Regions from separate parts of the Pseudomonas sp. Sample_16 genome, predicted to be linked through region 2. Evidence: predicted binding sites of a transcription regulator. Region 2 holds the regulator's gene; the other holds the start of a gene.
The links. Region 2 encodes sigma-54, which starts transcription at its own class of promoters, with help from an activator protein. Its sites were predicted from a motif close to ANTGGCATNNANNTTGCTNT; they were not measured.
Positions count from the first base shown of each region.

Region 1: the regulator sigma-54 is predicted to act here: its motif matches at 5,640-5,659, upstream of D8U69_RS18495 (DNA translocase FtsK).

Region 1 covers NZ_RCOB01000137.1:230-8,266, reverse strand. Annotated here, with positions in the region: gene serS (serine--tRNA ligase) at 1-414, opposite strand, end outside; gene crcB (fluoride efflux transporter CrcB) at 430-804, opposite strand; gene D8U69_RS18505 (replication-associated recombination protein A) at 804-2,126, opposite strand; gene lolA (outer membrane lipoprotein chaperone LolA) at 2,301-2,924, opposite strand; gene D8U69_RS18495 (DNA translocase FtsK) at 2,993-5,401, opposite strand; gene trxB (thioredoxin-disulfide reductase) at 5,710-6,669, shown strand; gene aat (leucyl/phenylalanyl-tRNA--protein transferase) at 6,733-7,413, shown strand; gene D8U69_RS18480 (arginyltransferase) at 7,471-8,037, shown strand, end outside.
Region 2 covers NZ_RCOB01000168.1:120,868-142,060, reverse strand. Annotated here, with positions in the region: gene mreC (rod shape-determining protein MreC) at 125-1,282, shown strand; gene mreD (rod shape-determining protein MreD) at 1,282-1,773, shown strand; gene D8U69_RS22120 (Maf family protein) at 1,806-2,402, shown strand; gene rng (ribonuclease G) at 2,460-3,917, shown strand; gene D8U69_RS22110 (YhdP family protein) at 3,993-7,796, shown strand; gene D8U69_RS22105 (carbon-nitrogen hydrolase family protein) at 7,868-8,716, shown strand; gene tldD (metalloprotease TldD) at 8,736-10,178, shown strand; gene yjgA (ribosome biogenesis factor YjgA) at 10,227-10,751, opposite strand; gene pmbA (metalloprotease PmbA) at 10,860-12,206, shown strand; gene D8U69_RS22085 (HPr family phosphocarrier protein) at 12,329-12,604, opposite strand; gene rapZ (RNase adapter RapZ) at 12,620-13,477, opposite strand; gene ptsN (PTS IIA-like nitrogen regulatory protein PtsN) at 13,480-13,944, opposite strand; gene raiA (ribosome-associated translation inhibitor RaiA) at 13,957-14,265, opposite strand; gene D8U69_RS22065 (RNA polymerase factor sigma-54) at 14,340-15,833, opposite strand; gene lptB (LPS export ABC transporter ATP-binding protein) at 16,014-16,739, opposite strand; gene lptA (lipopolysaccharide transport periplasmic protein LptA) at 16,739-17,287, opposite strand; gene lptC (LPS export ABC transporter periplasmic protein LptC) at 17,274-17,846, opposite strand; gene D8U69_RS22045 (HAD family hydrolase) at 17,854-18,378, opposite strand; gene D8U69_RS22040 (KpsF/GutQ family sugar-phosphate isomerase) at 18,378-19,352, opposite strand; gene D8U69_RS22035 (ATP-binding cassette domain-containing protein) at 19,628-20,437, shown strand; gene mlaE (lipid asymmetry maintenance ABC transporter permease subunit MlaE) at 20,437-21,193, shown strand, end outside.

The DNA.
Region 1 (8,037 bases), on a different contig from region 2:
GTCCTGAACCGGGAAATCGAAGGCAGTCGGGGTGCCCCAACGGCGTACTTCGACGTTGCCGTCTTCATCTTCACCGACCGGCACCGATTCGTGCGGCAGGTTGGGGATACCCAGCAGGATCGAGTCCAATTCGGTCTGGATCGAGTCCAGTTCGACTTTGCCGGCGCTCAATTCACCCGCCATGCGCTCGACGTCCGCCATCAGCGGCGCGATGTCTTCGCCGCGCTGCTTGGCCTGACCGATGGATTTGGAGCGCGCGTTACGTTCGGCCTGCAGTGCTTCGGTGCGGGTCTGGACGGTCTTGCGCTGTTCTTCCAGCGCTTCGATGCGCGCGACATCCAGGGCATAGCCACGGGAAGCCAGGCGGTCCGCTACGTCCTGAAGGTTGCTACGTAACAGTTTGGAATCGAGCATGTCGGTCTCTCGTTATCAAAGTTTGGTCAAGGACAGGCCGGCCCAGGTGGCGAGCAGCCCGCCGAATACGCTGATGGCCGCATAGCCCAGGGCCAGCGGCACTTGCCCGCTTTCCAGCAAGCGCACCGTATCCAGTGAAAAGGATGAAAAAGTCGTCAGCCCTCCGAGGAAGCCGACGATCAACCCGGCACGCACCTCGATGGGCACCTCCGGGCGAATCAAAAACAGACCGTATAGAACGCCGATCAGCAAACAGCCCACGATATTAACGGCCAGCGTCGCGGTATAGAAGTGCCGCGGCCAATTAGCGTTGATCCAGTTACCCGTAGCGAAGCGCAACAGCGTGCCGGCGATCCCGCCGACGGAAACCGCGATTATCAATGGGACCACTATTTTCTCCGCTGCCTGGGGCTTAAACGGTCGAGTTTCGCCAGATGACTGAGCTTTTCGCCGATTTTCAGCTCAAGGCCCCGGGGCACCGGCTGATAGAACGGAATAGGGTCGAGTTCTTCCGGGAAATAGTCTTCCCCGGCGGCGTAGGCATCGGGTTCGTCGTGGGCATAACGGTACTCGTCGCCGTAGCCCAATTGCTTCATCAGTTTGGTCGGCGCGTTGCGCAGGTGCAGCGGCACTTCCAGCGAGCCGTGTTCGGCAGCCGCGCGCAATGCGCTCTTGAAACCCATGTACACCGCGTTGCTCTTAGGCGCGCAGGCCAGATAAGTGATGGCCTGGGCCACCGCCAATTCACCTTCGGGACTGCCAAGCCGCTCCTGCACTTCCCACGCCGCCAGGCACAGGCTCAACGCGCGCGGGTCGGCATTGCCGATGTCTTCGCTGGCCATGCGCACCACGCGCCGGGCCAGGTACAACGGATCGCAACCGCCGTCGATCATGCGCGCGAACCAATACAAGGCGCCGTCGGGATTGGAGCCGCGCACCGACTTATGCAGCGCGGAGATCTGGTCGTAGAACGCTTCACCGCCCTTGTCGAAGCGCCGACGTGTGTCGCCGAGCAGGCTTTGCAGCAGATCGGTGCCGATTTCGCTGTTGTCTTCTGCCAGGTCGGAGGCGTTTTCCAGCAGATTGAGCAGACGCCGGCCATCGCCGTCAGCGGCCGACAACAACATCTGGAAGCCTTCATCACTGAGGGTCAGGTTGCGCTTGCCCAGGCCCCGTTCTTCGGTCAGTGCGCGGTGCACCAATTTGCGCAGCGCGGTTTCGTCGAGGCTTTTCAGCACATAGACGCGCGCGCGCGAAAGCAATGCGTTATTGAGTTCGAACGAAGGGTTTTCGGTGGTTGCACCGATGAAAATCAACGTGCCGTCTTCGACGTACGGCAGGAACGCATCCTGCTGGGACTTGTTGAAACGGTGCACTTCGTCAACGAACAGAATCGTGCGGCGGCCGTACTGCGCGGCCTGCTGCTTGGCGATTTCCACCGCCTGACGGATTTCCTTGACCCCGGCCAGCACGGCCGACACCGTTTCGAAGTGCGCCTCCGAGACTTCCGCCAGCAACCGCGCCAGCGTGGTTTTACCGACCCCTGGCGGCCCCCAGAAAATCATCGAGTGCAGGGCACCCTGCTCCAGGGCTTCGCGCAAAGGCTTGCCGCGAGCGAGCACGTGTTCCTGACCGACGTACTCATCCAGGTTGGTCGCACGTAAACGGGCGGCCAAGGGCTGAGCGATCGGGGCACTGCGAAACAGGTCCATCACGTACTGTTAAAACCTCGCTTTTTATTACGTAGTTCTCAAGTCTGGCGAAATCCTGTGGCGAGGGAGCTTGCTCCCGCTGGGGCGCGAAACACCCCCAAAATGGGACTGCTGCGCAGTCCAGCGGGAGCAAGCTCCCTCGCCACACAAGCCCGCTCCCACAAGTTATGCGTCTTACTCCTGGATCACGTCCGCCCCTTTAGGGATGTCGAACTTGAATTTCGAAGCCGGGATCGGCTCGTTGGCCTTCACACCGGTAAACAGGATATTGGTGCGCTGGCCGACGCTGTCGATCAGTTGCATGTCATTGACCAAGCCGTTGCGGAACGACAAACGCAGGTTGTCGAACAGCGTGTCCTTGGTTTTCGGCTTCAGGGTGAAGTCAATCACCCCGCCGGCTTCCTTGGCGCTGATGTCAAAGCTCTGGCTGATCTTCGACACGTCACCGGACAACAGCAACGCCGGGGTCTGAGTCAGTCGCTGATCGAGGTTCTTGATGGTGACCTGCTCCAGGTCCGGGTCCCAAAGGGTGACCTTCTTGCCATCGGAAACCATCAACTGTTCTTGCGGCGCGTCGGTGTGCCAGTAGAACAGGCCCGGGCGTTGCAGGGACATTTGACCTGCGGTTTCCTGCAACTGGGTGCCGCTGCCATCGAGGGTCAGCTGGGAGAAACGTGCGGTCAGGGTCTGGGATTTTTCCAGCAATTGAGTCAGGCGCGCCACGTCCTTGTCATCGGCGTGAGCCTGCAGCGTGGTCAAGGCCAGTACCGGTAGCAACAGCATGCGGATCAGACGCATGGGAGTCCTCATAACATTCGTGGGAGTGCGGGCGGCGCCTCGGGACGCCGCCCCTTTTCAATCTCGGATCAGTCGCGTACCGGGCCAGGGGCCAGGACTTCACGCGAACCGTTGGTATTCATGGACGTCACGACACCGGCCATTTCCATGGCTTCGATCATGCGCGCTGCGCGGTTGTAGCCGATTTTCAGTTTACGCTGAACCGCGGAAATGGAGGCACGGCGGCTTTCCAGAACGAACTGCACCGCTTCGTCATATAACGCATCGGCCTCGGGATCATCACCGTCGCCACCACCGCTGCTGCCCTCAAAGCCACTGCCGGCCTCTTCGACACCGTTGAGGATGTCGTCGTTGTACTCCGGCGCGCCACGCAGCTTCCAGGCCTCGACCACGCGATGAACCTCATCGTCGGACACAAAGGCCCCGTGGACACGGATCGGCAGACTGGTACCCGGCGGCATGTAGAGCATGTCACCGTGCCCCAGCAATTGTTCGGCGCCGCCCTGGTCGATGATGGTCCGGGAGTCGATCTTGCTCGACACCTGGAACGCCATACGGGTCGGAATGTTGGCCTTGATCAGGCCGGTGATCACGTCAACCGACGGACGCTGGGTCGCGAGGATCAGGTGGATGCCGGCAGCACGCGCCTTCTGGGCGATACGCGCGATCAGTTCTTCCACCTTCTTGCCGACGATCATCATCATGTCGGCGAATTCGTCGACCACCACCACGATGGTCGGCAGCTTTTGCAGCAGCGGCGCTTCATCATGGATGCTTTCGCGCTTGTACAGCGGATCGCTCAACGGCTCGCCAGCGTCCTGGGCTTCCTTGACCTTGGCATTGAAGCCAGACAGGTTGCGCACGCCCATTTTCGCCATCAGTTTGTAGCGTCGCTCCATCTCGGCAACGCTCCAGCGCAGGGCGTTCGCGGCGTCCTTCATGTCGGTGACCACCGGACACAGCAGGTGCGGAATGCCCTCGTAGATCGACAGTTCGAGCATTTTCGGGTCGATCATGATCAGTTTGGCGTCTTCCGGGCCGGACTTGAACAGAATCGACAGGATCATCGCGTTCACACCCACCGACTTACCGGAACCGGTGGTACCGGCCACCAGCAGGTGCGGCATCTTCGCCAGGTCAGTGATGACCGGCTTGCCGCCGATGTCATGACCCAGTGCCAGTGTGACCGGCGATTTGAAGTTGTCGTACTCGGGAGTCGACAGCACTTCGGAGAAGCGCACGATCTGCCGGTCTTCGTTGGGAATCTCGATACCGACCGTGGTCTTGCCCGGAATCACTTCCACCACCCGCACGCTGGTCACGGCCAGGGAACGTGCCAGGTCCTTTGCCAGGTTGGCGATGCGGCTGACCTTGACCCCGGCCGCCGGCTGAATTTCGTAACGGGTGATCACCGGCCCTGGGTGGATCGAATCCACAGTGACTTCGACGCCGAATTCCTTGAGCTTGATTTCCAGCAAATGACCGACCGCGGCCAGGGATTCCGGCGAATAATTGAGTTGTTTCTTTTCCGCGGGATCAAGAATCGAAATCGGCGGCAAGGTGCCTTCCACCGCACTGTCGACGAACAGCGGCGCCTGTTTCTCTTTCTCGACGCGCTTGCTCGGGGCTGGTGGCTTGACCGGCGCCGGCGCAATCACCGGCGGCACCTGTTTCTCACGCTCGGACATGTGCTTGCTCAGGGCTTGCTCACGCTCGATCAAGCGCTCCTTGACCTTGGCCTGTTCGCGTTTATCGGTGACGGTTGGCGCGACCACGTCGTGCACGCGGTCGTCGACTTCACGCAATTGCGCCACCAGTTGCTTGCGCTCGGTACGGGCCGCCCACCAGCGGTTGGCTGCGCCCTGGAACAGCTCGAAGAGGTCGAGCGTGATCTTGCCGGTGACGTCCATCACCTTGAACCACGACAAATCGGTGAAAACGGTCAGGCCGAACAGGAACAGGGCAATGAACAGCAGCGTGCTGCCCTGAATGTTCAAGGCGTTTTTCGCCAGATCACCCAGGCTTTCGCCCAGCGCACCGCCAGCACCGGCCGGCAGACCGGTCGCCGCGTGGAAATGGATATGGGCAAGCGCAGCACCGGACAACACCAGAAATACCAGCCCGATCAGGCGCCAGGAGAACAGCCAGCCGCTCCACTGCCACGGCTCGTGACGTTGGCGGAAGATCTGGTAGGCCTTGATCGCCAGCAACAGGGGGAAGATGTAGGCGAAGTAACCGAGCACCATGAACAGGATATCGGCGCTGTAGGAGCCCGCCGGACCACCGAAATTCTGCACATCGTCGATCTTGCTGTTATGGCTCCAGCCCGGATCGTCCTTGCCGTAGGTCAGCAAGGCCATCATCAGAAACAGGCACAACGCGCCAATGGCGATCAATGCACCTTCCTTGAGGCGGTAGTGCAATTGCTGACGCCAGAGCGGCACGACTGTTTTGGGTGCTTCGGTGGATTTCTTCAAAACGCTACTATTCCTGCGCCCAAGGCGCGTCCATCTGTTGATTGACTATTAAAAACTGCCCAATCCAGGCAGGTAAAAAAGTTGACAGCCATAACTCAGACTACTTTTAACACTGCGTTCCGGTTTTTATAAACACGAAACGTCCTGCTTATTTTGTTACAAACGCTGTTACAGCCAGGCATTGTACGGGTTTGTACGCTTGATGCCATGCTTGTGATCCTAGGGTGTAGCATAGTCAACAGCACATCACGTGCGACTCAATTTGAGCATGCATTGTCTTTTGTGACAAAGGCTTATGAGGTGTTTTTATGAGCGAAGCGAAGCATCACCGCCTGATCATCCTGGGTTCCGGCCCCGCCGGTTACAGCGCAGCCGTGTATGCCGCCCGCGCCAACCTCAAACCCGTTGTCATTACCGGCATACAGGCCGGTGGCCAGCTCACTACCACCGTGGAAGTCGATAACTGGCCAGGCGATGTCGAAGGCCTCACCGGCCCGGTGTTGATGGACCGCATGCAAAAACACGCCGAGCGCTTTGCCACAGAGATCGTGTACGACCACATCCATACTGCCAAGTTGCAACAGCGCCCGTTCGAACTGATTGGCGACAGCGGCACCTACACGTGTGACGCGCTGATTATTGCCACCGGCGCTTCCGCGCAATACCTGGGGTTGGCGTCGGAAGAAACGTTTGCCGGCAAAGGCGTTTCCGCCTGCGCGACCTGCGACGGGTTCTTCTATCGCAATCAAGTGGTCGCGGTCATTGGTGGCGGCAATACCGCCGTTGAAGAAGCACTGTACTTGTCGAACATTGCCAAGGAAGTTCATCTGATACACCGGCGGGACAAGTTGCGTTCTGAGAAAATCCTCCAGGACAAACTCTTCGAGAAAGCTGCCAACGGCAATATTCGCCTGCACTGGAACCAGAACCTCGATGAGGTACTGGGTGACGCCACTGGCGTGACCGGCGCCCGCCTGCGCGATAGCCATACGGGTGAACTCAAGGAACTGGCAGTGGCCGGGGTGTTCATCGCCATCGGCCACAAACCCAATACCGACCTGTTCGTCGGCCAACTGGAAATGCGCGACGGTTACCTGCTGGTCAAGGGTGGCAGTGATGGCGATGCCACGGCGACCGCCATTGCGGGCGTGTTTGCCGCTGGTGACGTGGCCGACCACGTCTATCGCCAGGCCGTGACTTCCGCAGGGGCTGGCTGCATGGCTGCACTGGACGCGGAAAAATACCTCGACGACATTCCCGTCGTTTAACGGCACACTTCACGGCGGGCCGAGAGCCCGCCACCGCCCTCCCCTTCTGCAAGCCCGAACGCCATGCTGACTTGGTTACAACGCAACACCCTGACTTTCCCGCCACTGGAAAAGGCCATGCGTGACCCCAACGGGTTGCTGGCGGCCGGTGGCGACCTGTCTGCCGACCGGCTGATCCAGGCATATCGTCACGGCTGTTTCCCATGGTTCTCGGAAGGCCAACCGATCCTCTGGTGGTCACCCGACCCACGCACAGTTTTATTTCCCGACGAACTGCACGTATCCCGCAGCCTTGGCAAATTGCTGCGCCAACAACGCTATCAGGTGACCTTCGATCGGGATTTCGCCGCCGTTATCCGGGCGTGCGCCGCCCCCAGGGAATACGCCGATGGCACCTGGATTACCGATGCCATGCAGGACGCCTACATTGAACTGCACCGTCGCGGGTTCGCCCACTCGGTGGAAGTCTGGGACCAGCAAGAACTGGTTGGCGGATTGTACGGTTTGGCGATGGGCCAGATGTTTTTCGGCGAATCGATGTTCAGCCGCGCCGACAACGCCTCCAAATTTGGTTTTGCCACATTGGTGCGACATCTGAAAGACTCCGGCTTTGTCTTGATCGACTGCCAGATGCCGACCGATCATCTGCACAGCCTTGGCGCGCGGGCAATTCCCCGCAGCGCGTTTGCCGGTTATCTGGCGCAATATCTGGATCGACCCAGCCGCGCAACCTGGGTTTGCTGAGCGACTTTTGCGCGCGTGGCTTACACTTAATCGAAAGCATTATCCCGAGGGTTGATCATGACCGAGTTGGCGCGCCTGAAGTTCTATGCCACTCAGCCCCACTCTTGCAGCTATCTGCCTGAGGAGCAGGCCACGACCCTGTTCCTTGACCCTAGCCAGCCCATGGATGTGCATGTCTATGCAGACCTGTCGGAAATGGGTTTCCGTCGCAGTGGCGATCACCTCTACCGGCCCCATTGCCAGAACTGCAATGCGTGCGTGCCTGCGCGCATTCCCGTAGGGCAATTCACGCCCAATCGTCAGCAGAAACGCATTTTCAAACGCAACGCCGATCTGCAGGTGCGCCCGGCCAAACCCGGGTTCAGTGAAGAGTATTTCGATCTCTATCAACGGTACATCGAAGAGCGACATGCCGATGGCGACATGTATCCGCCCAGCCGCGATCAATTTTCTACGTTCCTGGTGCGTGACCTGCCGTTTTCGCGTTTCTATGAATTTCGTCTCGACGGACGGTTGCTGGCGATCGCGGTGACCGACCTGCTGCCAAACGGCCTGTCGGCGGTTTACACCTTCTATGAGCCTGCCGAAGAACGACGCAGCCTGGGGCGTTATGCGATCCTCTGG
Region 2 (21,193 bases):
GCTGTTGAGCGCGCAGGCGGCACTTTGCAGTGCTGCCTGTTCGCGTTTATCTTCTGTCACTCTGCATCCAGGCCGGTTTGCTGCCGTATGAATAAAGAGAACATTTGCCTGGGAGGAGCGGCTTATTAAACCGCTTTTCACCAAGGGTCCCTCACTGGGCGTGCGCTTGTTGGTGCTGGTCGTGCTTTCGGTCGCGCTGATGGTGGTCGATGCCCGCTTCACACTGCTCAAGCCAGTGCGTAGCCAAATGTCGCTGGTGTTGATGCAGTCTTACTGGATCACCGACCTGCCGCAGCGGCTATGGCAAGGTGTCGCCAGCCAGTTTGGCAGCCGGACCGAACTCGTCGCCGAAAACGAAAAACTCAAGACTGAAAACCTGCTGTTGCAGGGGCGCATGCAAAAGCTTGCCGCCCTGACCGAGCAGAACGTCCGGCTGCGCGAGTTGCTGAACTCTTCGGCACTGGTCAACGAGAAGGTCGAAGTGGCCGAGTTGATCGGCATGGACCCTAATCCGTTCACCCATCGCATCATCATCAACAAAGGTGAGCGCGACGGTGTGGTTCTCGGTCAGCCGGTACTCGATGCCCGCGGCCTGATGGGCCAGGTGGTGGAGTTGATGCCGTACACCTCCCGCGTACTGTTGCTGACCGATACCACCCACAGCATTCCGGTGCAGGTCAACCGCAACGGCTTGCGCGCAATTGCCAGTGGCACCGGTAATCCGGAGCGCCTGGAGCTGCGTCATGTGGCCGACACCGCCGACATCAAGGAAGGCGATCTGTTGGTCAGCTCCGGCCTGGGGCAGCGTTTCCCGGCCGGTTATCCGGTCGCGACGGTCAAGGAAGTGATTCACGATTCCGGCCAGCCATTCGCCATTGTCCGTGCGGTGCCGACTGCAGCACTGAATCGCAGCCGTTACCTGCTGCTGGTGTTCAGCGACACCCGTACCCCGGAAGAGCGTGCCAACGATGCCGCCCAGGCGCAGGAATCCCTGGATGCGCAGGGCGGTGGGCCGGTTATTCCGGCGACCGTGCCCAAACCGGCGCTCGTCCCGTCAGCCGTTGCAGCACCTGCGACACCGACAGCGGCCACACCCGCAGCCCCGGCGACCACACCGCCTGCCGCCACACCGGTCAAGCCAACGGCCACGCACCCGGCCGCCCCTAAACCACCTGCGACCGTACCCGCTGCCGCCAAACCACCGGCCGCTCAACCTGCCGTCGTCAAGCCTGCTGCCAAACCGCCAGTCTCTGCGCCGGCTACTCCTGGGGGACGAGAATAATGGTCGGTGTTACTGCCTCCCGAAATGGCTGGATCGTCTGGCTGACATTCGCCATCGGTTTGCTGCTCAGCGTTTCGCCGCTGCCGCAATTCATGGAAATCCTGCGTCCGCTGTGGCTGGCGCTGTTGCTCGCGTTCTGGGCGTTGGCCTTGCCGCAGAAGGTCGGGATGGTCACCGCGTGGTGCCTGGGCCTGGCCGAAGACGTGCTCTACGGTACGCTGCTGGGCCAGAACGCATTGATCCTGACTCTCATCACTTACCTGGTCCTGGCGCTGCAACAACGTCTGCGGATGTTCCCGATGTGGCAGCAGAGCCTGGTGATACTGGTGATCTTCGGTCTCGCGCAGTTGGTCCAGTTGTGGCTCAGCGCCCTGACCGGTAACCGTCAGCCAACCTTGGCGCTGGTGTTGCCGGCGCTGGTCAGCGCCTTGCTCTGGCCCTGGATCAGCTTCGGTTTGCGCGGATTGCGTCGACGCTACAAAATCAATTAATTCGCTCAGGCATTAGACAGGGAGAGGTCTTGATGAAACGGTTGTACCTCGCCTCTGGTTCGCCGCGTCGGCGTGAACTGCTTACGCAGATCGGCGTACCGTTTTCCGTCATCAGTGCGGATATCGATGAAACCCCTTTGATCCATGAAACCCCGTCGGCCTATGTCGAGCGCCTGGCGCGCGGCAAGGCCGAGGCCGGGCAGCGTACGGTCGTGTCTGACGAATCGTTCTGTGTGCTCGGCGCCGATACCGCCGTGGTGCTCGACGGAAAAATTCTTGGCAAACCGCTTGATGAAGCCGACGCGTGCGCCATGCTGATGATGTTGTCCGGCAACGAACATCAGGTGCTGACCGCAATTGCCGTGCTTGAAGGCGAGCATTGCGAGTCTCGGGTAATTACCAGCCTGGTGCGTTTTCGCCCGATCACGCGTGACGAGGCCGCGGCCTATTGGGCCAGCGGCGAGCCGCAGGACAAGGCCGGCGGCTACGGCATACAAGGGCTGGGCGCGGTGTTTGTCGCCGGGCTCAATGGAAGTTACTCGGCGGTGGTCGGACTGCCGCTGTGCGAAACCTTCGAGGTGCTCGGCCATTTCGGCATACCCTGTTGGCAAACCCATAACGCGCGTTGAGCGTCGTACTGAACAGATGCGGCCATTACCGTGAACATGCCTGAACGAGACCCTGCCATGAGCGAAGAGATCCTGATCAACATCACGCCGATGGAATCGCGCGTGGCGGTGGTCGAAAACGGTGTCCTGCAAGAGGTTCACGTCGAACGCACGCAAAAGCGCGGGATCGTCGGCAACATCTATAAAGGCAAGGTTGTGCGGGTATTGCCGGGCATGCAGGCGGCATTTGTCGATATCGGCCTGGATCGCGCCGCCTTCATTCATGCATCGGAAATTTCCCTGCGCGAGGGTCCGGCGGTCGAAAGCATCAGTGCGCTGGTGCATGAAGGCCAGAGCCTGGTAGTGCAAGTCACCAAGGATCCGATCGGCTCAAAAGGCGCACGGTTGACCACGCAACTGTCGATCCCTTCGCGCTATCTGGTCTACATGCCGCGCACCGCACATGTCGGCATTTCGCTGAAGATCGAGGATGAAGCCGAGCGCGACCGCCTCAAGCAAGTGGTCACCGATTGCGTTGCCAAAGAGGGCATCAAGGAAGCCGGCGGATTCATCCTGCGTACAGCAGCCGAAGGGGCCGGCGCCGATGAAATCCTCATGGACATCCGCTATCTGCGCAGGCTGTGGGACCAGATCAGCGAGCAAATCAAAACCATCAGCGCACCGAGCGTGATCTACGAAGATCTCGGCCTGGCGTTGCGCACCCTGCGCGATCTGGTGAGCCCCAAGATTGAGAAAATCCGCATCGATTCCCGGGAAACGTTCCAGAAAACCACGCAGTTTGTCGCCGAACTGATGCCGGAGATCGCCGATCGTCTGGAACACTACCCCGGCGAGCGGCCGATTTTCGATCTGTATGGCGTCGAAGACGAAATCCAGAAAGCCCTGGAGCGCAAAGTGCCGCTCAAGTCCGGTGGTTATCTGGTGGTCGACCCGGCGGAAGCCATGAGTACCATCGACGTCAACACCGGCGCGTTTGTCGGTCACCGCAACCTCGAAGAAACCATTTTCAAGACCAACCTCGAAGCGGCGACTGCCATTGCTCGTCAACTGCGTCTGCGCAACCTCGGCGGGATCATCATCATCGACTTCATCGACATGGAAGATGAAGAGCATCAGCGCCAGGTGCTGCGCACGCTGGAGAAGCAGCTCGAACGGGATCACGCCAAGACCAACATCATTGGCATCACCGAGCTTGGCCTGGTGCAGATGACCCGCAAACGCACGCGGGAAAGTCTCGAGCAAGTGCTTTGCGAGCCGTGCACGAGTTGCCAGGGTCGCGGCAAGTTGAAGACTCCGGAAACCGTTTGCTACGAAATTTTCCGCGAAATTCTCCGTGAGGCGCGCGCCTATCAGGCGGAAGGCTATCGTGTATTGGCGAACCAGAAAGTTGTCGACCGCCTGCTCGATGAAGAGTCGGGCAACGTCGCCGAACTCGAAGGTTTCATCGGGCGCACCATCCGTTTTCAGGTGGAAACCATGTACTCCCAGGAACAATACGACGTGGTGTTGCTCTGAGTCGCTGCGTCGTGATTTTTCCACAATGGCTGGCCTCAGCTTTTTGCAAAACATTTGCCATGGGAGCCAACTGACATGGAGCGTCTGACACGCATTTTGGCCGCACTGACCCGCTGGGGTCTGGGCCTGTGCGCGTTGGTTTTGGTGTTGATGGCGTTTTACGTCAGTCTCGGCCGGGAACTGACGCCGCTGGTGGCCGAATACCGCGCCGAAGTCGAAACCAAAGCCAGCGAGGCTTTGGGCATGCCGCTGCAAATTGGCGAGCTGCGGGGCGACTGGAGTGGTTTCGCGCCCATTCTCTCGGCCCACGATGTGACGGTCGGTGACGGCACCAATGCCTTGCATCTGGAAAAGGTGCGCGCGGTGCCGGACCTCTGGGCCAGCCTGATGGCCCGTGAAGTGCGCATAGCCCATCTGGAACTCAACGGCCTGAAGATCAGCCTCAAGGAACGCGAGGACGGGCAGTGGGCGCTGGAGGGCTTGCCGGTCAAGGACGATCAGCCGCTGGACCCCGAGCAAATGCTCAATCGCATGCAAATGATCCAGCGCTTGTCGGTGCTCGACAGCCAGGTCACCTTGCAACCGTTTGCTGAGTCGCCGCTGACCCTGACCTACGTCGGCCTGAGTCTGAAAACCGGTGCGGTTCGCCAGCGACTGGATGCCCGCCTGACGTTGCCGGACGGGCAGCCGGTGGCCATTAACCTGCGCACCCGCATTCGGGCAAGTCAGTGGAAGGACGGCGAAGCGCAGGCTTATGTCAGCCTGCCGCAGAGCGACTGGTCAAAATGGCTTCCCGAACGACTGACCCGACAGTGGAATTTCTCCGAGATCAAGGCCGGTGGCGAGGTGTGGGTCACCTGGGGGCAAGGGACGCTGCAGAGTGCAGCGGTGCGCCTGAATGCGCCGCAACTCAATGGCGCCTATGCCGAGCGTAAACCCGTCAAGATCAGTAACCTGGCGCTCAACGCCTACTTCCAGCGCAACGCCGAAGGCATGATGGTGACCCTGGATTCGCTGGCCATGAACCTTGGTGAACGTCGCTGGGAAACGCATCTGCAGCTCAAGCAAACCGCGGCCTCCGACAAGTCCGAAGAGCTCTGGCACCTGCAAGCCGACCGCCTCGACCTGACTCCGCTGACACCGTTGCTCAATGCCTTGGCGCCCTTGCCTGAAGGTCTGGCTACAGTGGTTGAACGGCTGAAGGTGACCGGAGGGTTGCGCAACGTTCTGATCGATTTGCGCCCTAACGCCACCGACGACAGCAAGTTCAGTTTCGCGGCCAACCTTGAGCAGGTTGGGTTTGATGCCTATCACGGGGCTCCGGCGGCACGAAATGTAACGGGCAGCATCAGCGGTGATCTTGGGCACGGCGAACTGCGCATGGACAGCAAGGATTTCATGCTGCACCTGGACCCGATTTTCGCCAAGCCATGGCAATACATCCAGGCCAACGCCCGCCTGACCTGGAAACTCGACAAAGAGAGTTTCACCCTGATCGCGCCGTACCTGAAGGTGCTGGGTGAGGAGGGCAAGATAGCCGGTGATTTTCTGATTCGCCTGTTTTTCGATGAAACCCGGGAAGATTACATGGATCTGCGGGTCGGCCTGGTGGACGGTGACGGTCGCTATACCGCCAAGTACCTGCCGACTGTCCTCAGCCCGGCGCTGGACGAATGGCTGCGCACGGCGATTCTCAAAGGGGCGGTGGATCAAGGCTTCTTCCAGTATCAAGGTTCGCTCAACCACGGCGCCGCCGAGACCGACCGCAGCATCAGCCTGTTTTTCAAGGTGCACGATGCCGAACTGGCGTTCCAGCCAGGTTGGCCACACGTCAGCAAGGTCACCGGTGATGTGTTCGTTGAAGACAGCGGCGTGCGCATCCTGGCCAGCAAGGGCCAACTGCTCGACACCCGGGTCAGCGACATTTACGTCAATATTCCCCACGTACCCCAGGGGCAGAACAGTCATCTGTTTCTCGACGGTGGGTTCGCCGGCGGGTTGGGCGATGGCCTGAAAATCCTCAAGGAAGCGCCGATCGGCACTGCCGAGACCTTTGCCGGCTGGGAAGGCGAGGGTGATCTGCAAGGCAAGCTGAAGCTGGATATCCCGCTGGCCAAAGGTGAACAGCCGAAAATCCAGGTCGACTTCAAAACCGCCAAGGCTCGCCTGAAACTTCCCGAGCCCCCTCTGGAGCTGACTCAACTCAAAGGCGATTTTCGTTTTGATAGCACCAAGGGGCTAAGCGGGCAGAGCATCACCGCCCGGGCTTTCGATAAACCGGTGAACGCGCAAATTTTTGCCGATGGCCGCGAAGGCAAGCTCAATACCCGGGTCGTGGCCTCGGGGCAGGTTGAAGTGAAGAAACTCACCGAGTGGCTGAGCGTTACCCAACCTTTGCCAGTCAGTGGCGTGATCCCGTATCAGCTGCAACTGACACTGGATGGTGCCGACAGCCAGTTGATGGTCAACTCCAGTCTCAAGGGCGTTGCCGTCGATCTGCCTGCACCTTTCGGCCTGACAGCAGAGGAGGGGCGAGACACGACATTTCGCATGACGTTGCAGGGCGCAGAGCGGCGTTACTGGGTGAACTACGGTCAGCTGGCGAATTTCACCTTTGCCGCACCGACGGGCAACTTTAACAACGGCCGTGGTGAGTTGTTCCTCGGCAACGGCGACGCGGTGTTACCCGGCGCTAAAGGCTTGCGTATTCGCGGAGTGCTGTCGGAGCTGGATGTCGGCCCCTGGCAGGATCTGGTCAATAAATACGCCGGACAGGATCCGGGGGGCAGTGCCAAGCAACTGCTCAGCAGCGCCGACTTCAAGGTCGGCAAGCTCAGCGCGCTCGGCACTACGCTGGATCAGGCTTCTGTGCAATTGACGGGCAAGCCGTCCGCCTGGGCCTTGCAGCTCGACAGCCAGCAGGCCAAGGGCAGTGCCACTATTCCCGATGCGAAAGCCGCGCCGTTGGTGGTCAACTTGCAATACGTGCGTTTGCCGGCACCTGATCCGACGGTACTGGCCGACGAAAACTCCCCGGACCCACTGGCCTCAGTCGATCCGACGAAGATTCCGGCGCTGGATATCACCATCAACCAGTTGTTCCAGGGCAACGACCTGGTCGGCGGCTGGTCATTGAAGATTCGTCCGACGCCTAAAGGCATTGCGTTCAATTCGCTGGACATGGGCCTGAAGGGCATTCTGTTGCAGGGCAGTGGTGGCTGGGAAGGCGTGCCCGGTTCCAGCACAAGCTTTTTCAAGGGCCGGGCCAGCGGCAAGAACCTCGCTGATGTGCTCAAGGGCTGGGGCTTTGCGCCGAGCGTCACCAGCCAGGAATTCCATATGGACGTCGATGGGCGCTGGCCGGGATCGCCAGCATGGCTGGCGACCAAGCGCTTCTCGGGCACGCTGGACGCCTCACTCAAAGAAGGCCAGTTTGTCGAAGTCGAAGGCAGTGCCCAGGCTTTGCGTGTGTTCGGCCTGCTCAACTTCAATTCCATTGGTCGCCGCTTGCGTCTGGACTTCTCCGACCTGTTCGGCAAAGGCTTGAGCTATGACCGGGTCAAAGGCTTGCTGGAGGCAAACAACGGCGTGTACGTCACGCGTGAACCGATCCGCCTGACCGGCCCGTCGAGCACCATCGAGCTTGATGGCACTTTGAACATGGTCGCCGATCAGATCGATGCGAAACTGCTGGTGACCTTGCCGGTGACCAACAACCTGCCGATTGCCGCGCTGATCGTCGGAGCACCGGCCATCGGTGGTGCGCTGTTTCTGATCGACAAGCTGATCGGAGACCGCGTGGCTCGCTTCGCCAGTGTGAAGTACACCGTCAAGGGGCCGTGGAAAGAACCGAAAATCACCTTCGACAAGCCGTTTTGAGTTTCTTTTTTGAAAAGGCGCTCGGCAAATCTATGGAGTAGCATGGCCGCATACGTTTCCAGGAGTGCGCCATGTCTGTAGCGGTGATTCAAATGGTCAGCCAGAGCGATGTGCTGGCCAATCTGGTCCAGGCCCGACGCCTGCTCGAACAGGCTGCGAAGGCTGGGGCTGTGCTTGCCGTGCTGCCGGAAAACTTCGCTGCCATGGGGCGCCGCGACATTGCCGACATCGGCCGCGCCGAGGCCTTGGGCGAAGGCCCGATCCTGCCATGGTTGAAACAGACCGCACGTGACCTCAAGTTATGGATAGTGGCCGGCACTTTGCCGTTGCCGCCGGTGGATCAACCGACGGCCAAGGTGCATGCCTGCTCGCTGCTGGTCGATGATCAAGGCGAAACAGTGGCGCGCTACGACAAACTGCACCTGTTCGACGTCGACGTGGCCGACAATCGTGGCCGTTACCGTGAATCCGATGACTATGCTTATGGCAGTGGCGTTGTGGTGGCGGACACGCCGGTTGGCCGGGTTGGCCTGACAGTCTGTTATGACTTGCGCTTTCCGGAGCTCTACAGCGAATTGCGTGCAGCCGGCGCGGAGCTGATTACCGCTCCATCGGCGTTCACCGCGGTGACCGGCGCGGCGCATTGGGATGTGCTAATTCGCGCACGGGCCATCGAGACACAGTGTTATGTGCTCGCGGCCGCCCAGGGCGGGACGCATCCGGGGCCGCGGGAAACGTTTGGCCATGCTGCCATCATCGACCCGTGGGGCCGGGTGCTGGCGCAACAGGATCAAGGCGAGGCCGTGCTGCTGGCCGAACGCGATAGCAGCGAACAGGCGTCCATCCGGGCGCGGATGCCGGTGTCCAGTCATCGGCGCTTTTTCTCGCAGGGCGCCCAGCGACCTGCCTCAGAACGATGAATTTTAAGGCGTAAAGCATATGAGCGAGTTGTTGTCCTCAGTCAGTGAACATCTCCTGGCGCCTGGCGGCGTAACAATCGAAAGCCTGCAAGGCGTACTCGGCGACCTGGCCGGGCCGGGCATCGATGCCGCCGACCTGTATTTCCAGGGGCAGATATCCGAGTCCTGGGCGCTGGAAGACGGCATCGTCAAGGAAGGCAGTTTCAACCTCGACCAAGGGGTTGGCGTGCGGGCGCAATCGGGAGAGAAAACCGGTTTTGCCTACAGCAACGCGATCACCCTGGAAGCCTTGGGTGCGGCGGCCCGTGCTGCCCGTTCGATTTCCCGGGCGGGACAGAACGGCACCGTGCAAGCGTTCACCACGCAAGATGTCGCTCAGCTGTACGCTCCGGACAATCCGTTGGAAGTGCTGACCCGCGCCGAGAAAGTCGACCTGCTCAAGCGCATCGATGCCGCGACCCGTGCCCTCGACCCGCGTATCCAGCAAGTGACCGTGAGCATGGCGGGGGTCTGGGAGCGGATTCTGGTGGCATCCACCGATGGTGGTCTGGCGGCGGATGTGCGGCCGCTGGTGCGTTTCAACGTCAGCGTGATCGTTGAGCAAAATGGTCGACGCGAGCGCGGCGGCCATGGTGGCGGTGGTCGTACCGATTACCGCTATTTCCTCGCTGAAGACCGCGCCATGGGGTATGCCCGTGAGGCACTGCGTCAGGCGCTGGTGAATCTCGAAGCCATCCCTGCGCCGGCCGGTACGCTGCCGGTGGTGCTCGGCTCCGGTTGGTCCGGCGTGCTGCTGCACGAAGCGGTCGGTCACGGCCTGGAAGGCGATTTCAACCGCAAGGGCAGCTCGGCCTACAGTGGGCGCATGGGCGAGATGGTTGCGTCCAAGCTTTGCACCATTGTCGATGATGGCACCCTGTCGGGGCGCCGCGGATCCTTGAACGTCGACGACGAGGGCACGCCGACCGAATGCACCACGCTGATCGAAAACGGCGTCCTCAAGGGCTACATGCAGGACAAGCTCAACGCGCGTCTGATGGGCGTCGCCCGAACCGGTAACGGTCGCCGCGAATCCTACGCGCACTTGCCGATGCCGCGCATGACCAACACCTACATGCTCGCCGGCGAAAGCGATCCGCAGGAAATCATCGCTTCGGTGAAACGCGGCATCTACTGCGCGAACCTTGGCGGCGGGCAGGTGGATATCACCAGCGGCAAGTTTGTGTTTTCCACCAGCGAGGCGTACCTGATCGAGGACGGCAAGATCACTGCGCCGGTCAAAGGCGCGACCTTGATCGGCAACGGTCCGGAAGCCATGAGTAAAGTGTCGATGGTCGGCAACGATCTGGCGCTGGACAGTGGAGTGGGGACGTGCGGCAAGGATGGGCAGTCGGTGCCGGTAGGTGTCGGCCAGCCAACGCTGAAAATTGATGCGATCACCGTGGGTGGCACGGGCGCATAAGACGTGAAGCTTCGGGTGAGTCGCCTGGCGACTCACCCGGTCAGAGATTCAGCGCAGACCGCGTTGAGTCTCGTCCAGCTCACGGATGTACTTGAAGATTTTACGGCTGGAAGCAGGAGGCTTGTTTTGCGCAACCTCGTGCTGGGCCTGTCGGATCAGGGAACGTAATTGCTGGCGGTCCGCGTCCGGGTAGTCGACGACGAATTTTTCCAGCACGGCATCGTCGCCGGCGATCAGGCGATCGCGCCAACGCTCCAGGTTATGGAAACGTTCGTTGTACTGGCGAGTGGAGGCATCGAGTTGATCGAGCAGAACCAGAATGGCGTCAGTGTCCTGATCGCGCATCAGCTTGCCGATGAACTGAAGATGCCGTTTACGCGCGATGTTCGCGGTGTGCTTGGGCGCATCGGCCAGAGCCCGGCGCAAAGCGTCGGTCAATGGCAGTTTTGCCAGCAAGTCAGGCTTGAGTGTTGTAAGGCGCTCGCCGAGGTCAACCAGAGCATGCAGCTCGCGTTTAACCTGGGATTTGCTTTTTTCTCCCGTATCGAGGGAGTCGTCGTAAGAATCAACCATGGTGGCCGTCCGCAAAGAAACGCCGCCATGATAACCAGTCGGGGGCCGCTTGTCCGGCCCGGTCGCTCGATGACCGTTACCGAAAGCAGAATTTGAGTGGAGAACAGCATGAGTGCAGTTGAAAGCGTCGGCCCACAAGCGTTGCCGGCACTGCAGGAACAAGTCGAGCAGATCATCGCTGAAGCCAAGCGCCAGGGTGCCAGTGCCTGTGAAGTGGCAGTGTCCCTGGAGCAGGGCCTGTCGACCACAGTGCGCCAGCGTGAAGTCGAAACCGTTGAATTCAATCGTGATCAGGGTTTTGGCATCACCTTGTATGTTGGCCAGCGCAAGGGCTCGGCCAGCACTTCGGCGAGTGGCCCGGATGCCATTCGCGAAACCGTCGCGGCGGCGTTGGCCATTGCCAAACACACCTCGGAAGACGAAGCGTCGGGCCTTGCAGATGCTGCTCTGATGGCGCGTGACGTGGAGGACTTCGACCTGTTCCACCAATGGGACATCACCCCGGAACAAGCCATCGAGCAGGCGCTGGCCTGCGAAGCTGCGGCGTTTGCCGCCGATAGCCGGATCAAGAATGCCGACGGCACCACCCTGAGCACGCATCAGGGTTGCCGGGTCTATGGCAACAGCCACGGTTTTGTCGGTGGTTATGCGTCGACCCGCCACAGCCTGAGCTGCGTAATGATTGCCGAGGCCGATGGCCAGATGCAGCGTGATTACTGGTACGACGTGAATCGCCAGGGCAGTTTGCTGGCCGACCCTGTCAGCATCGGCCAGCGTGCCGCGCAGCGAGCGGCGAGCCGCCTGGGTGCGCGTCCGGTGCCGACCTGCGAAGTGCCAGTGCTGTTTTCGGCAGAATTGGCCGGTGGCTTGTTCGGCAGTTTCCTGTCGGCGATTTCCGGCGGCAGCCTGTATCGCAAATCGTCGTTCCTTGAGGGCACCCTCGGCCAGAAGTTGTTCCCGCAATGGCTGACGATCGATGAGCGACCGCACCTGATGCGCGCCATGGGCAGTGCCGCGTTCGATGGCGATGGCTTGGCAACCTACGCCAAGCCGTTCGTCGAAAAGGGCGAATTGGTTTCCTACATCCTCGGCACCTATTCCGGCCGCAAGCTCGGCATGCCGAGCACCGCGAACGCCGGCGGTGTGCACAACCTGTTCGTCACCCATGGCGACGAAGATCAGGCTGCCTTGCTGCGACGCATGGGGCGTGGCTTGTTGGTCACCGAGCTGATGGGCCAGGGCCTGAACATGGTGACGGGCGATTATTCGCGCGGCGCGGCGGGCTACTGGGTCGAGAACGGCGAGATCCAGTTTGCGGTCCAGGAAGTGACCATCGCCGGCAACATGCGCGACATGTTCAAACAGATCGTTGCCGTGGGTAATGACCTGGAGCTGCGCAGCAACATTCGCACCGGTTCGGTGTTGATCGAGCGGATGACAGTCGCCGGTAGCTAACCTCAGCAGCCCATGAAAAAGGCGCGCCACCCATTGGGTGGCGCGCCTTTTTCATGGGCCTGACTCGGCAGAAGCAACCGTGGTCGCGATTTCGCAGTGTCGGTCAACGATAGGCTTGCCGCTTACTCGCCTTCGTCGAAGTAGTTGTTGATCAGTGCGACCAAGGCGTCCAACGCTTCCTGCTCCTGTTCGCCTTCCGTACTCAGGTAGATCCTCGTACCTTTGCCGGCAGCCAGCATCATCATGGCCATGATGCTTTTTCCGTCGACGGTGGTTTGCGGCGTGCGGCCTACCCTGATCGTACAGTCCTTGAACTGACCGGCGACCCCAACGAATTTTGCGGATGCCCGGGCGTGCAGGCCCAGCTTGTTGATGATTTCGATTTCCAGAGCAGGCATCGCGATGTGAATCCTTTAGCTGAGGTCGCGGTGGCGAACCTGGACGTTCTTCAGGGATTGCTGCAGGGTCTTGCCCAAGCGTTCGGTCAGGTAGACGGAGCGGTGATGTCCGCCGGTGCAACCGATGGCAATCGTGACGTAAGCGCGGTTACTGGCCGCAAAGCGCGGTAGCCATTTGAGCAAGTATGTGGAAATGTCCTGGAACATCTCCTCGACATCCGGTTGCGCCGCCAGGTACTCGATCACAGGTTGATCAAGGCCGGACTGCGCGCGCAGCTCCGGCTTCCAGTAGGGGTTGGGCAGGCAGCGCACATCGAACACCAGATCGGCGTCCACCGGCATGCCGCGCTTGAAGCCGAAAGATTCCACCAGGAATGCCGTGCCGGGTTCCGGCTGGTTCAGCAGGCGCAGCTTGATCGTATCGCGCAGCTGATACAGGTTCAGGTTGGTGGTATTTACCTTGAGATCGGCAAGGTCGGCAATTGGCCCGAGCAGGCTGGTTTCATCACTGATGGCCTCGGCCAACGAGCGATTGGCGCTGCTCAATGGGTGGCGACGACGGGTTTCGGAAAAGCGTTTGAGCAAGGTTTCTTCGTCGGCATCCAGGTACAGGACATCGCACTGGATATGCCGGCTGCGGACTTCTTCGAGCAGTTCGGGGAACCGCGACAGGTGACTCGGCAAGTTACGCGCGTCGATGGATACGGCAACCAGTGGTTGCACCAGTTCGGTATGGATCAATGCGCGCTCGGCCAACTCGGGCAGCAACCCGGCAGGCAGGTTGTCGATGCAGTAATAGCCATTGTCCTCAAGCACATCGAGGGCAGTACTTTTACCTGAGCCGGAGCGTCCGCTGACGATGATCAAGCGCATGATTAATGACCGTTTTGCTCGTCCAGGACTACCTGATACAAGGCTTCATTGCTCGGCGCGCTGCGCAGTTTTTCACGCACTTCCTTGCGGTCGAGCATGCTGGCGATCTGGCGTAAAAGTTCCAGGTGCGCATCGGTAGCGGCTTCCGGGACCAGCAGAACGAACAGCAGGTCAACCGGTGCGCCGTCGATGGCATCGAAATCGATAGGGGCATCAAGGTGCATCAAGGCACTGATGGGTGAATGACAGCCCTTGAGGCGACAGTGGGGGATGGCGATACCGTTGCCAAAACCGGTTGAACCGAGTTTTTCACGGGCGACCAGGCTCTCGAAGACATCCTGCATGGCCAGATCCGGCACTTCGCGATGGATGAGGTTGGCAATTTGCTCGAGGGCTTTCTTTTTACTGCCGCCCGGCACGTTCACCAGGGAACGGCCGGGGGTCAGGATGCTTTCAAGTCGGATCATGGGTAGGGAGTGTTAACGACCGGTCGCGCCCTGGAGGAGGCTCTGGGTCTTTTCCTTATGCTTTTTGAGTTGTTTATCCAGCTTGTCGGTCAATGCGTCGATCGCCGCGTACATATCGGTATGCTCCGCGTTGGCGACCACTTCATTGCCGGGAATATGCAACGTGGCTTCGATTTTCTGCTTAAGCTTTTCGACTGTCATCGTGACCTGCACGTTGGTGATCTTGTCGAAATGTCGCTCCAGTCGTTCGAGTTTTTCGCCGATGTAGGTGCGAAGAGGTTCGGTCACTTCCAGTTGGTGTCCACTGATGTTGACTTGCATACAGCTTCTCCTTCGTTGCCAGTGCATAAAGCGGCAGACCCGATGATCTGCCACTGGAACGCTGTGGCGTGGCTCTACATCAACCGCTTGCGTTCGCTCGAAGGCGCGATCCCGAGGGATTCGCGGTACTTGGCGACGGTGCGGCGAGCCACCTGAATGCCTTGTGCCTCCAGTAAACCAGCGATCTTGCTGTCACTCAACGGCTTTTTCTGATTTTCCGCGGCAACCAGTTTTTTGATGATCGCGCGGATCGCCGTAGACGAGCATTCGCCGCCTTCGGAGGTGCTGACGTGGCTGGAAAAAAAGTATTTCAGCTCATAAATGCCCCGGGGGGTATGCATGAATTTTTGCGTGGTCACCCGGGAGATCGTCGATTCGTGCATGCCGACCGCTTCGGCGATGTCATGCAACACCAGCGGTTTCATGGCTTCGTCGCCGTACTCCAGAAAGCCGCGCTGATGCTCGACGATCTGGGTGGCAACTTTCATCAGGGTTTCGTTGCGGCTTTGCAGGCTCTTGATGAACCAGCGAGCCTCCTGCAACTGATTGCGCATGAAGGTGTTGTCGGCGCTGGTGTCGGCGCGGCGCACAAAACCGGCGTACTGGGCGTTGACCCGCAGCCGTGGTACCGACTCCTGATTGAGCTCTACCAGCCAGCGCTCATTGTCCTTGCGCACGATGACGTCGGGGACGACATACTCGGCCTCGGTGGACTCGATTTGCGAGCCCGGACGCGGGTTGAGGCTCTGGACCAGTTCGATCACCTGGCGCAGCTCATCTTCCTTGAGCTTCATGCGGCGCATCAGCTGGCTGTAGTCACGGCTGCCGAGCAGGTCGATGTAGTCTGTGACCAGACGCTTGGCTTCGGCCAGCCACGGAGTCTTGGCGGGCAACTGGCGCAGTTGCAGCAACAGGCATTCGCCAAGGTTGCGCGCGCCGATACCGGCCGGCTCGAATTGCTGGATGCGGTGCAGGACGGCTTCGATTTCGTCCAGCTCGATATCCAGTTCCGGATCGAACGCTTCCAGGATTTCCTCGAGCGTCTCGTCCAGATAGCCCTGATTGTTGATGCAATCGATCAAGGTCACGGCAATCAGGCGATCGGTGTCGGACATCGGCGCCAGGTTCAGTTGCCACAACAGATGGCTTTGCAGACTCTCGCCGGCCGAGGTGCGGGTGGTGAAATCCCACTCGTCGTCATCGTTGCTCGGCAGGCTGCTGGCGCTGGTCTGGTAGACATCTTCCCAAGCGGTGTCGACCGGCAGCTCGTTGGGGATGCGCTCGTTCCAGTCGCCTTCCTCGAGGTTGTCCACCGTCGGGGCGCTTTCCTGATACGAGGGTTCCTGAATCTCGGTGTTGGGCTTCTGTTCGACGTTGTCGGCCAGAGGGTCGGAATTGTCGAAATCCTCACCATCTTCCTGGCGTTCGAGCATCGGATTGGACTCCAGGGCCTCCTGGATTTCCTGTTGCAGGTCCAGGGTCGACAATTGGAGCAGGCGGATGGCCTGTTGCAGCTGCGGTGTCATCGTCAGCTGCTGGCCCATTCTCAAGACTAGCGATGGTTTCATGGCAGGGGCTTAACACCTTATTCGCCGGCGCACATGCGCCATCCACTACAGGGCGCCGAAGCGCCAAACATAAGCAAATTATATGCCTGAAACTGAAGTGTTTGCCTAGACCGCTGTAACAATAAAAACTGGTTGATTTTTACTGTTTGTCGCGAACTGTACCGCCATGAGCTTCAGTGCTTACAGGCGGAACTCGTGGCCCAGATACACTTCCTTGACCAGATCGTTGGCCAGGATGGTGTCGGAGTCACCTTCGGCGATCAGTTGGCCATCGTTGACGATGTAGGCGGTTTCACAGATATCCAGTGTTTCACGGACGTTGTGGTCGGTGATCAGCACGCCAATGCCCTTGGCCTTGAGGTGATGAATGATCTGCTTGATATCGCCTACCGAAATCGGGTCCACGCCGGCGAAAGGTTCGTCGAGGAGAATGAATTTCGGGTTGGTGGCCAATGCCCGGGCGATTTCCACGCGACGACGCTCACCACCGGACAGGCTCATGCCGAGGTTGTCGCGGATGTGGCTGATGTGGAATTCCTGCAGCAGGCTTTCCAGTTCCTTGCGTCGGCCAGCCTTGTCGAGTTCCTTGCGGGTCTCGAGAATCGCCATGATGTTATCGGCGACCGAGAGTTTGCGGAAGATCGACGCTTCCTGCGGCAGATAGCCGATACCCGCCTTGGCACGACCATGCATCGGCTGGTGGCTGACGTCCAGGTCGTCGATCAGTACGCGACCCTGATCGGCCTGTACCAGGCCGACGATCATGTAGAAGCAGGTGGTCTTGCCGGCGCCGTTGGGGCCAAGCAGGCCGACGATCTGACCGCTGTCGATGGACAGGCTGACGTCACGCACGACCTGGCGGCTCTTGTAGCTCTTGGCCAGATGCTGAGCTTTCAGAGTTGCCATTACTGGGCCTTTTGCTCGTCGGTTTTCTTTTTCGGCTGGATCACCATGTCGACGCGCGGACGCGACTCGGTCACCTTGCTACCCGTGGCGCGACCGGCGCTGGCCAGTTTCTTCTGGGTGTCGTAGACGATTTTCTCGCCCTGGGTGACGTTGTTGTCCTTGTCGATGACTTTGGCGCGGTCGATCAGGACCACGCGATTTTGCGAGGCGTGGTACTGGATGGTTACGCCGTAGCCCTGCACGGGTTTGGTGTCGCCCGCGGTCTGCAGTTGCTCGAAGTAGGCCAGGTTGCCCACCGATGTCACCACGTCGATGTCGCCATTCGGAGCGCGGGTCATGGTCACTTTGTTGCCGGTGACCTTCATCGAACCCTGGGTGATGATGACATCGCCCGTGTAGGTGGCAATACCGTTCTTGTCGTCCAGTTGGGCGTCGTCGGCCTGGATGCGAATAGGCTGCTGTTGATCGTCCGGCAGAGCCCAGGCGCTCACGCTTCCCAGTGCAGCGCTCAGACTGAGCAAAATAGGGAGGGTTTTAACGAGCCTCATACTGTCCTCTTACGTTCGATAGCAGGTGTATCCTGCTTTCTTTCAAATACGCTTTCATTCCCTTGCCAGTCGATACACCGCCAGCGCCGTCGATTCTAACGGGTTGCTCGGTCTGCGCATATTGCTGCTGCGGGAACACCGTCATACGAGTGGTGGTGATCAGGGTTCTGCGGTTTTTCTCATCGAAACGGGTGATGCGTACCGAGTCGATCAGTTCGACCTCGGTGCCGTCTGGATTGACTTCACCCTTATCGCTCTGGACATGCCACGGAAACTGCGTGCCGCGGAACATGTTCAGGTCCGGATTGGTCAGTAGCGTTACTTCAGTCGCTTTCAGGTGCTCGACCTTGTCCGAAGTCATTTCATACTGCAACTTGCCATCGGGCAGGAACTGCACGCTATGGGCATTGATGGCGTAGTAATCAATTGCGCTGTTATCGACCTGCACGACCGGCTTGTCGAGGAAGCGTTCCGGGCTGATGTTCCAATAGCCGACCGCGGCGAAAATCGCCGTGATGCAGCCGAACAGCAGTATGTTGCGTATTTTTTTGCTCAGCATGTTTGGCTCACAGGTACGCGGCGTTGGCCGCATCGAGGCGGCCCTGGGCGCGCAGGATCAGTTCGCAGAATTCACGGGCGGCACCTTCTCCACCGCGGGCCATCGTGACGCCGTGGGCGTGCTCGCGCACGAAGCTGGCGGCATTGGCCACAGCCATGCCCAAACCGACGCGGCGAATCACCGGCAGGTCCGGCAGGTCGTCACCGAGGTAGGCGACCTGTTCATAGCTTAAGCCTAATTGCTCAAGAAGACCGTCGAGAACCACCAGTTTGTCTTCGCGCCCCTGGAACAGATGAGGAATGCCGAGGTTTTTTGCCCGACGTTCGACCACCGGGGTCTTGCGGCCGCTGATGATGGCGGTCTGTACGCCGGCGTTCATCAGCATTTTGATGCCTTGCCCGTCGAGCGTATTGAATGTCTTGAATTCACTGCCATCTTCAAGGAAATACAGGCGACCGTCGGTGAGAACGCCGTCGACGTCGAAAACCGCCAGTTTGATTGCCTGGCCGCGTTGCAACAGGTCGGTACTCATTACATTACCCCCGCGCGCAGCAAGTCGTGCATGTTCAAGGCGCCGACCGGACGGTCTTCGTCGTCAACCACGACCAGTGCGTTGATCTTGTGGTCTTCCATGATTTTCAGGGCCTCGGCGGCGAGCATTTCGGCGCGGGCAGTCTTGCCGTGGGCGGTCATGACCTGATCGATCGTGACGCTATGGATGTCGATGCTGCGGTCCAGGGTGCGGCGCAAATCACCGTCGGTAAAGATCCCGGCCAGTTTGCCATTGGTTTCAAGGATCACCGTCATGCCCAGACCCTTGCGGGTCATTTCCATCAATGCATCCTTGAGCAGGGTGCCGCGCTGGACCTGTGGGAGCTCCTGACCGGCGTGCATGACGTTGTCCACTTTCAGCAGCAGGCGTCGGCCCAGGGCGCCGCCCGGGTGCGAGAACGCGAAATCTTCAGCGGTAAAGCCGCGGGCTTCAAGCAAGGCAACGGCCAGGGCATCGCCCATGACCAGTGCGGCGGTCGTCGATGAAGTCGGCGCCAGGTTCAGCGGGCAGGCTTCGTGCTCGACGTGAACATTCAGGTTCACCTCGGCGGCCTTGGCCAGCGGCGAGTCAGGGTTGCCGGTCATGCTGATCAGCTGGATGCCCAGGCGCTTGATCAGTGGCAGCAGGGTGACGATTTCATTGGTCGAGCCGGAGTTCGACAGCGCGAGAATGATGTCGTCCCGGGTGATCATGCCCATGTCGCCATGGCTGGCTTCGGCGGGGTGGACAAAAAATGCCGTGGTGCCGGTGCTGGCCAGGGTGGCGGCGATCTTGTTGCCGATGTGCCCCGACTTGCCCATGCCGACCACGACTACGCGGCCTTTGCTGGCCAGAATCATCTCGCAGGCGCGTACGAAATCCGCATCGATTTGTGGCAGCAAGCCTTGTACGGCTTCCACTTCGAGGCGAATGGTGCGTTGGGCGGATTGAATCAGGTCGCTGGATTGGCTCATGTCAGAAATCGTTTAGCCTGATGAAAAGGCGGCGATTATAGCGGTTATGATCGAAACCCTCACGCAAGTTCGTCGCGCATTGTCATTCCTTGTTACTCAATCCCTCTAAATGACGCGTCATGGCGGGCATGTGACCGAATATGGCCCGGCTTTGGCCTTGGGCGCGTGACCATTGCAGTGATATAGTTCGCCGCCAGTTCGGCCCGCCCGAGAGGCATGTGCTTTCGTCAGAAAGTCAGGCGTCCGAGTGAGAGGCTGCATCGCAAGGAGTTTAGATGAGTGCCGATAACGCCTACGCGGTCGAGCTGAAGGGACTGACCTTCAAGCGCGGTGCGCGCAGCATTTTCAATAACGTCGATATCCGTATTCCCCGCGGCAAGGTCACCGGCATCATGGGACCTTCCGGGTGTGGCAAGACTACGCTGTTGCGGTTGATGGGCGCACAATTGCGGCCCAATAGCGGCGAAGTCTGGGTCAATGGGCAGAACCTGCCGACGCTGTCGCGCAGCGATCTGTTCGATGCCCGCAAGCACATGGGCGTGCTGTTCCAGAGTGGCGCACTGTTTACCGATCTCGATGTATTCGAGAACGTGGCTTTTCCACTGCGCGTTCACACCGAGCTGCCGGAAGAAATGATCCGGGATATCGTCCTGCTCAAATTGCAGGCCGTAGGTTTGCGCGGTGCCATCGACCTGATGCCCGACGAACTGTCCGGCGGCATGAAGCGTCGTGTCGCGCTGGCGCGGGCCATTGCGCTCGATCCCCAGATTCTCATGTATGACGAGCCCTTCGTTGGCCAGGACCCGATCGCCATGGGCGTATTGGTGCGCCTGATCCGCTTGCTCAATGATGCCTTGGGCATCACCAGTATCGTGGTTTCCCACGACCTGGCCGAAACCGCGAGCATTGCCGACTACATCTATGTAGTGGGCGACGGGCAGGTGCTGGGGCAGGGCACGCCGGACGAACTGATGAACTCGGACGACCCGCGCATCCGTCAATTCATGACCGGTGAACCCGATGGTCCGGTCGCGTACCACTTTCCAGCGACGGATTACCGCGCAGATCTTCTGGGGAAGCGTTGATGCGCAAGATTTCACTTTTAGAACGAGTGCGCCGGTTCGGCCATGCCGGCATCGATGTGCTGGCGGTGTTCGGGCGCTCGACGCTGTTTCTGTTTCACGCACTGCTGGGTCGCGGCGGTATCGGCGGCGGTTTCGGTCTGCTGGTCAAGCAACTGCATTCGGTAGGCGTGATGTCCCTGGTGATCATTGTGGTCTCCGGGGTGTTCATCGGTATGGTGCTGGCGCTGCAAGGCTTCAACATTCTGTCCAGCTACGGCTCGGAACAGGCGGTAGGGCAGATGGTCGCGCTGACGCTTTTGCGTGAGCTGGGGCCGGTCGTGACCGCGTTGCTGTTTGCCGGGCGAGCCGGATCGGCGCTGACAGCCGAGATCGGCAACATGAAATCCACCGAACAGCTTTCCAGCCTGGAAATGATCGGTGTCGACCCGCTCAAGTACATCATTGCCCCGCGCCTGTGGGCCGGCTTCATTTCCCTGCCGGTGCTGGCGATGATTTTCAGCGTGGTGGGCATCTGGGGTGGTTCGTGGGTGGCTGTCGACTGGCTGGGTGTCTACGAGGGCTCCTACTGGTCGAACATGCAGAACAGTGTGACCTTCACTGACGATGTGCTCAACGGCATCATCAAAAGCATCGTATTTGCCTTCGTCGTGACCTGGATCGCCGTATTCCAAGGCTATGACTGCGAGCCCACTTCCGAGGGGATCAGTCGTGCCACTACCAAGACCGTGGTCTATGCCTCGTTGGCAGTCCTCGGTC